DNA from 2 places in the Brevibacillus sp. HB1.2 genome. Region 2 is predicted to be linked to the other one. Evidence: predicted binding sites of a transcription regulator. Region 2 holds the regulator's gene; the other holds the start of a gene.

Region 1 (4,379 bases), on a different contig from region 2:
AGTGCTTCTTTGGCAATCTCTGTCGTAATGACGCCTTCACCTTTTACTTGGGCAAAATCGCGAACCCGCTTCAGCAAACGGTTTGCCACCCGGGGTGTTCCACGCGAACGTCTGGCAATCTCCTCTGCCCCGCCTTCTCGAATGACGACCTGCAAGATGTCGGCTGCCCTCGAAACGATAAAGGTCAGTTCCGGAACTGTATAAAACTCCAGGCGATTTACAACCCCAAAGCGATCTCGAAGCGGCGCGGACAGCATTCCAGCTCGCGTCGTGGCCCCAACCAGTGTAAAGGGCGGCAAATCCAAACGAACACTGCGAGCGCTTGGCCCCTTACCGATAATGATGTCCAGCGCAAAATCCTCCATAGCCGGATACAAAACTTCCTCGACGCTTCGGTTGAGCCTGTGAATCTCGTCGATAAACAGGACGTCGCCTTCTTGCAAATTCGTCAAAATCGCCGCCAAATCACCCGGACGCTCAATAGCCGGACCTGACGTCGTGCGGATGTTCACACCCAGCTCATTTGCGATAATTTGCGACAAGGTCGTCTTCCCTAGACCAGGCGGACCGTACAGCAGTACGTGATCCAATGACTCTTTTCGCATTTTCGCTGCTTCAATAAAAATTTTCAGGTTTTCCTTTACGTGTTGTTGACCGATGTATTCGTTTAAATAGCGAGGACGGAGGCTCAGCTCCGCCGCATCTTCTTCCCAATTCATATGCGTCGTGATGATCCGAGAATCCAAAATCCTACCCCCTCATGAGCAACGCAAGCCCTTGTTTGATGAGCTTTTCTACACCATCGCCCTCTTTTGATTTCTCAGACAGCGTGTTTCTGATTTTTTGCAGTTCACCATCAGAGTAACCCAGTGCGGTCAATGCATCGAGCGCTTCGTTCAGTGCAGACACAGCTTGCTCGCCTGCTGTCAAATCACCCGCTGCAATAGTCAAAATCGCAGATGGTGTGTATCCTACCAATTTATCCTTCAAATCGAGGATAATGCGCTGGGCAGTCTTTTTCCCAATCCCCGGAAATTTCGTCAAATAGGTAACATTCTCCTGTTGAACCGCCATCACCAACTGCTCAGGCGTCGCTGCAGCCAGAATGGCCAATCCGCCCTTTGGCCCGATTCCGCTAACATCAAGCAGTTTACGGAACAAATCGCGTTCGTCACGGGTAGCGAAGCCGTACAGCAGAATGGCATCCTCCCGCACATGGTGGTGGGTAAACAATTTGGTTTTGTTGCCTTCATACCGAACGAATTGGTACGGGTTTGGGCAAAACAGTCGATAACCAATTCCGCCCGTTTCGATAACTATGTATTCCGAATCGAGATAACTAAGTGTACCTTCTACAAAATCAATCATTTCTTGACCCCTTCCGAAATGGAAATGAACGCGCGAAACTGTGCGTGCGTAATCGCAATACCCAATGCGTCCGCCACGTCGTCAGGCTTTGGTACTTCTTTTAACCGCAATAGGAGCTTCGTCATTTCCTGAATTTGTTTCTTCTCTGCTCCCCCGTAGCCAGTCACGGCTTGCTTGACCTGCATCGGGGTATATTCATAGACCGGCACACCAGCCAGCTCTGCCGCAAGCAAAATAACCCCTCGCGCTTGACCAACTGTAAAAGCCGTCGTCACATTTTTATTAAAGAAAAGTTTTTCGACCGACATTTCATCGGGACGATATGTTTCCAGAAGGCTCTGCATTGCCTCAAAAATCTGTTTCAATCTAAGCGGTACTGACAATCCTGCTTCTGTCTGGATGCTTCCATATTGGACGGGACGCAATTGGCTGCCCTCTTTATCCACAACCCCGAAGCCAACAATCGCAATACCAGGGTCAATTCCTAAAATGCGCATAGTCCACTCTCCGTGAGCAAAGATTCTACTCTCTACTGTAACACAAAGCATCCAGAAAGCGAACGTGTATTTCCATTTTATATCCGAGTTCAAAAAGTCGACTTTTTGAACAATCTTATAAAAAACCCGCTCCTTATAAAAGGAACGGGTTATACGGTGTCTGTTAGTGTTTGTTCATTCCGAGTGAATCCGACACATCATGCTGCAAGTGGGCATATTCGTCCACGCCACTTTGCATGTGCTCTTTGATCTTGTTGATCTGTTGGTAATTGAGCTTGTTGTGCCCCTGGTTCAACTGAACGTACAAACGCTGATGGAACTGGTCTTTGTAGCTACCTCTAGGCATGGTAGACATGGTCTAAAGACTCCTCCTTCGATCACCGTATGAAATCAGTATGGCGTAAGCGCAAGGGCGTTATGATACCAAGATTTACGCAACATGAGCCAGACATCTAATTGAAACGATAAGCAGTGGAGGTGTTGGTTGTTGCGAAGCAAAGTCCTTATTTTTTGTATATGCCTTTTCGTAATCGCACTGTCAATGCCACACTCTGCATTTGCCAAGGTCAAGAATGACATCACGGTCACCGTTTCAGTCTCACCTGAGTCCTCTTTCCAAACGACCATGTCCTTCCGTGATCAAAAGCAATTTACGAAGCGGCTATTAGGCTCTACTACCGAAGTCGCCTCCTACAACCCCCACTGGATACGAGCTACACTGACCGTAAAAAAACGAACGTATGTATATGATCACGATGGACAGCTTTATGAAAAAGAAATGCCCCGCCGTTATGTTTTGGCAAACGATGTTCGCCAGCGGATCGAAGAAATGGCCAAGTCCGTTGAGGCAGTCCATTTTGCACATGCCATACCCTGGGAACAGGTGAAAAAAACGTTGAAACGGATGGAATTCGGTACCGTGATTGATTTAGAGACAGGACAACGTTTTGATGTCCAGCGCAGAGCAGGTAGTCGCCATGCCGATGTCCAACCGTTGACACGCAAGGATACACAGATCATGAAGAACATTTATCAGGGAAAATGGTCGTGGAAGCGCAGAGCCATTCTGGTAGAGGTAGACGGTACTTATTTTGCAGCATCCATGCACGGAATGCCTCACGGCGCTGGCGCGATTAAAGGAAATGAATTCCCGGGGCATTTTTGCATCCACTTTTTCGGCAGCTCCACCCATCGACGCACAGAGCCCGATCCTAGTCACAGCATGATGATTCTAAAAGCCTCCGGAGCACTTGCGACTACAATAAAAGGGGCGTCTCCAGAAGAGCTGGTCGGTTATTTCCTCACCGCGTTGCATGAGCACGACACCCATGCAATGCGAATGACAACGGACGGATTCACACTTCCTGAAGGGCTGTCCGCGATCGAATCTGTGCGAACGTCAGAAATCGTCATCCCGTCAGATGAACGTGGCCCCCTCTTGATAGAGGTTCCTGTTCGGCTCACGTACATCGCCCGGGAAGGCGGTAATTTCCGACGAACATGGAAGTTTCTTTTGCGCCGCGAAGTCCCGGGGGAACGCTGGCGAATCATTGCGGTTGAACTGAATCCATAGCAATTGAAACAAAAATCCCTTTCCAGTCCAATACGTGCTTGTTACACGAAAGGCTCGAAAGGGATTTCTTTTAGGTCCACCCGTTTTCATTGGCCACTCCATTGGTATTCGCCATAGGTGGACAATACACTGTTATACTCTGCCAGATTCCGAATGCGAATCCCTCGTTTCAGATTCTCCCATTCCTCTTTTGGCAGACTCGCTTCCATTTTTGCTGTATCGATTCGATAAAAGGTCTGTACGACATCTTGTTCAGCAGGCAGACCATGAAACAGGGCAAGCATGCCGTCTGACGCTATTCCGATATGTCCATTCTCCTTGCACGCTGGCGCTATATCCTGCTCGCGTTTCATTAAGATCATCTTGACAGGTTCTGCTTGTACAATTTCCCATCCATTATAGTTGCCCATGACGTCTGCCAGTTGATTGGTACGAACTGCCACATGTTCTTCGTCTCGCACCCCACACAAATAATGGCGAGCTAAAACCAGTTCGTACGACGTCCCCGCGACTACATCTGCTTTGCCTGAATGGTTCAGTAAACGAGCAAGACCCGAATCATTTCCGTCCTTTCCTACTAACAGGATACCGATTACGACGCCAGTGGCTAATGCTGCACCCCATGTCGCGTAAACCACCCACTGTTTTTTCTCTGTCACATAGAACCCCTTCTTTTATATAGGTTTTTCTTCCTATCATTACCACAAAGAAAGAGGGGCATACGCGACCTATGGCGGATTGACGTTATATTTTTTTATTTTTGTCAATACAAAAAATTAATATACTATTTCATCTAGCTATCTATCCAGCGTCCTATTCTAATGATAAACTATTTTTGCTTGGCATTATTGTAAACTTATGGAGGTCATTTCAAACATGAAAAAAACGAACAAAAAAATGCTGACTGCTTTCCTCCTCAGCACTTCTTTGGTTGTTGGCGC
Region 2 (4,379 bases):
CAGCGGTTTCACCAAATTTTAATGAACTTAATAGATAATGCGATTCGTTATTCTCAGGGTGAAGGAACGGTTTTGATCAGTGTAACGAAAATGCTCAGAGAATCTGTAATTGAAGTAAAGGATGAGGGAATTGGAATCTCCGAGAAAGAATTAGAACTAATATGGGAGCGGTTCTATCGGGTGGAGAAATCCAGATCACGTCATACTGGAGGAAGTGGCCTTGGTTTGTCAATTGTTAAGCATTTAGTGGATTTACATGGCGGGAAAATTCAAGTACAAAGCAGCCCAAATCGGGGAACCTCATTTCGATTACATTTCCCCAATCGTAGATCAGGGAGTGAATAATCATGCGAAAAGGGGAAGGTGTCTTTTCTATAAAAAATAACCGAAAAGCCTACCGTGAGATGGAAACCCGTCTAGGTTTTTGTGCATATAACCAGTATCATTATTACATCCAGTTTACCTGCTAAGCCCTCAATCATGTTCGGCTTGTATCTGAAAACAAGAATAATAATGAAATAAGCTTCTCTCATATGGGAGAGAAGCTTATTTCATCTTTCATTACCTTGATGTGACACTTGTTAGAACAGTGATTTTAATCTATTGTCCTTTGATAGTAATATCCCACATCACGGCATTTAATGGTAAGTTCATTTGCTCCGTTTAAAGGGGTTTGAAAAGAGGTAGCCTTCCAATGCCTCAGTTACATATTTTATTTTCCACATATGAACGACCATTAAAGCGTTGACAAGGTTTTAAGTATATAGGTTAAAAGCGCGTTGCGAGACATGAAACGAAAAAGCCCGCATTCAAAAAGCTTTTCGCCCGAAAGCGATGCATCCTTCCTGCTTTCAAGCAGCAGAGATTGGCTCTTTGCTCGAAGATTAATCCTTTCGCAGCAGCTGAACTCTTTGTCGTAATTCCTGGTCTGTTAACGGCTCCAATTGCAACAAAGCCTCGTATGGATCATCACCTGGGATATGAAAGTATCGAGCAAATGCAGGCTCTGTCTTGATGCCGTTTTGCTTCAGAGTCCTGATCTGTTTATACGCATCCAAGCCTCCTATGTCTAACAATCGTGCTTCGATGTCCATATGACGATAGGCGTTTTGCATTTCGACAGCTACCGGTTGAGCAAACAATTCAAACCAAAAGCCAGCTGTGAAAAACGAGATAACGCACGTGGGCGTACTATTCACATCTGAGTGTGTCACTTCAAATCCGGGCAAACAGCCAAATGCTGTACGAACAGCCTGCTCAAACTGCTCCAGATCATGACTCTCGCAAATAATATCCAGATCGCTTTGCACAACATCAATGTCCAATGGGATGGTTCCGGCAAGCACTGGATGGTAATCGGATAGTACTTCCATGATGTGCGTCTGTTGAATCGCTTCCCACGCTGCTTTTTGGCGAATCGTCCCTCTGCCCAAGTAGGAGAGATCATGCCAATTTCTCATGAGACTACCTCCATGTCTGCTTTCTTTTAAAATAGTTTAGACAAAAGTGAATATGTACGCAACGAAATCGATAATCACTCGTATACCTAAATGAAGGGAGTGTAGTAGATGGAAATATTTTTGTGGGTAGTGGTTGTGTTATTGTTCTTGCTAAGCATCGCAGGAATTTTCTTACCCGTTTTACCTGATACGATATTACTGTGGGCGGGCTTTTTGCTCTATCACTTTTTCATTGCAGATCCGGGAGCGGGATTGCCGGCATCCTTTTGGTGGGGAATGGTCGTTCTAAGCATTCTGCTTTACGGTGCTGACTTGCTGACGAATATGTACTTCGTGAAAAGGTATGGAGGGTCCAAATGGTCGTCCGTTGCTGCTGCGGTCGGTATTATCCTCGGGATTTTCGTTTTCCCACCGTTTGGTATGCTGATCTTACCGTTCGTATTCGTCGTTCTCGTAGAGTTGATGGTGCAGAAGCAGTCGATGGAGCGAGCAGTGAAAGCGGGAGTAGGCTCACTGATCGGATTTTTGGGTAGTGCAGTCGTAAAAGTCATCTTGCAAGTTACGATGATCATCTGGTTTTTTATCGCCAGATAATAGACAGAAAACAAAAAGGACAGCCTCGGCTGTCCTTTTTTACGTGGGAACTAGTGAATGAGTCGATAAACACCGATGACTTTACCGAGAATAGTGACATGCTCCAGGATGATCGGTTCCATCGTGGCATTTTCCGGTTGGAGACGGAAGTGATTCTTTTCTTTGAAAAATCTTTTAACGGTCGCTTCGTCTTCTTCTGTCATGGCTACGACGATGTCACCATTGTTGGCTACGTGCTGTTGGCGAACAATGACGTAGTCTCCGTCGAGAATTCCGGCATCAATCATACTGTTCCCGGAGACGCGCAGCATATAGACCTTGTCAGAAGTCACGATATTGTCTGGAAGCGGGAAGTACTCTTCTACATCCTCAATGGCAGTAATCGGTTGTCCAGCCGTTACTTTTCCGATTACTGGCACACGGACGACAGAGTCTTCGAAATTGTCTTGAAAACGATCTTCATCTGATAGCAATTCGATGGCACGAGGTTTGGTAGGATCTCGACGAATGAGGCCTTTTTTCTCTAAGCGTGCCAAATGCCCATGTACTGTTGAGCTGGAAGCTAGTCCAACAGCCTCCCCAATTTCACGTACAGATGGCGGATATCCTTTATCACGAACTTCCTTTCGTATGAACTCGATGATGGCTTGTTGTCTACTCGATAATTTTGACATAGAAAGACACCCCTGATTTCTCGAACATATTTTCCTATATTATACCATGGGAGCTTGCGTTCGACAAACATAAGTTCGATTATTTGTTGACATGAACATATGTTCTCATTTATTATGAGGCTACAAGTGATCAGAACGTATGTTTGTGAGGAGGCCATTATTATGAATTCATTGACAGTACGTAATCGTTTCGAGAAAAAAGAAGAACGTCGTGTTCGTTTTGGTATCACGAGAGGACAAGCTCTCTTGTTTCTTATTACATTTACTCTCTTTTTTTACCTGTTAACCGAACTAGTGTTTGCTTCTTCGCCAATGGAGGAGCCACAAGGCATAGAAGTAACCGTACAATCTGGAGATAGCCTGTGGTCGTTAGCTGTTCAATACAATACAGATCAGATGGATGTTCGGGACTATATAATAGAAATTAAGGTTGCGAACGGTTTAGAGAGCAACAGGATTTACCCAGGTCAGACTCTCATCCTTCCTGATACTCCGTAAGTGTTCGGCTGTCTTGCGGGATCATTCGAATGTGGTATAATGAAGCGGCACTACTACAGAGTGGGAGGAACCAGCAGTGGTATCTGACGCAGAAATTAAACGCATCAACGAATTGGTCAAAAAATCGCGCGAAGAAGGTTTGACCGAAGAGGAAAAGCTTGAACAAAAAGCATTGCGCCAAAAGTACATTGACGCCGTTAAGCTTTCATTGAGAGCAAATTTGGATTCCATCCGTTATGTGGAAGACCTTGAAGAAAATAAGCCAAAACAGTAAGATAACAATTACTGATACGACAGACATCCTCGCTTGACGCTAGGGTGTCTTTTTCTGTGACATACATAAGCTGTGATAGCCAGGGAGGGAAAGCGATGGCGTGGATAGCTGTGGCGGTTGGAGGAGCAGTTGGCTCTCTTTTGCGCTACCTATTGTCTTTGCTCGCGAATCAGCCGGGATGGCCGTGGGGAACCTGGATCGCCAATGTTTGTGGATCTTTGATCATCGGCATCTTGTTCGTGCTGGGGAAAGAACGTGGCTTTTTATCTCCGACACTCTACCTCTTATTTGCAACGGGGGTCATGGGAGGATTTACGACTTTCTCAAGCTTCTCCTTGGAAGTAGTCTCTTTTTGGGGAGAAGGCCACCTGTTACGTGGCACTTTGTACGCTCTGCTTAGTTTGGGAGTCGGTCTACTTTCTTGTGCGGTTGGAATATGGTTGGCCAGGCAATGGTCCTGAGTCGTTCAATGACACGATACATGTGAGGGGGAATGAATGTGAGTACACAGCATCGTGATTATGAATGGGAACAAAAAAAGCTGGATGAAACAATTTCAGCGATCGACGAAGAAATGGAGCAGCTTCGCAATGATATTCGCGAGGCAACAGATGATTATGTCAAACAGGTCGTTAACTATAAAAAGGCTAAGGAATTGAGCTACCTGGAAGATCAGGGTCGAGAGAAGCCTTATTTCGGCAGAGTGGATTTCTTGAAAGATGAAATCTACGAGCTGGATGAGGTCTACATAGGAAAACGGGGAATTGTACGCAGCGATACGTTTGATTCTGTCGTCGTGGATTGGCGCGCGCCTATCGCCAGTCTTTATTATTCCGGTGAGAGCAAAGAAGCGTTTTACCGGATGGGACGCGAGATCGT

What was found. The regulator LexA, encoded in region 2, represses DNA repair genes until DNA is damaged. The targets are predictions, from matches to a motif close to CGAACATATGTTCG.
Region 1: ruvC (crossover junction endodeoxyribonuclease RuvC) is a predicted target of LexA. The motif match lies at 1,925-1,938, and genes of this name have one in related genera.

The regions. Positions count from the first base shown of each region.
Region 1 covers NZ_JABMIU010000003.1:489,045-493,423, reverse strand. Annotated here, with positions in the region: gene ruvB (Holliday junction branch migration DNA helicase RuvB) at 1-746, opposite strand, end outside; gene ruvA (Holliday junction branch migration protein RuvA) at 751-1,368, opposite strand; gene ruvC (crossover junction endodeoxyribonuclease RuvC) at 1,365-1,865, opposite strand; gene HPY28_RS10390 (hypothetical protein) at 2,029-2,220, opposite strand; gene HPY28_RS10385 (hypothetical protein) at 2,350-3,438, shown strand; gene HPY28_RS10380 (BofC C-terminal domain-containing protein) at 3,525-4,097, opposite strand; gene HPY28_RS10375 (bifunctional 2',3'-cyclic-nucleotide 2'-phosphodiesterase/3'-nucleotidase) at 4,315-4,379, shown strand, end outside.
Region 2 covers NZ_JABMIU010000007.1:210,886-215,264, reverse strand. Annotated here, with positions in the region: gene HPY28_RS18065 (sensor histidine kinase) at 1-345, shown strand, start outside; gene HPY28_RS18060 (DUF4269 domain-containing protein) at 885-1,460, opposite strand; gene HPY28_RS18055 (DUF456 domain-containing protein) at 1,569-2,054, shown strand; gene lexA (transcriptional repressor LexA) at 2,105-2,728, opposite strand; gene yneA (cell division suppressor protein YneA) at 2,891-3,226, shown strand; gene HPY28_RS18040 (DUF896 domain-containing protein) at 3,303-3,500, shown strand; gene crcB (fluoride efflux transporter CrcB) at 3,596-3,961, shown strand; gene HPY28_RS18030 (HelD family protein) at 4,000-4,379, shown strand, end outside.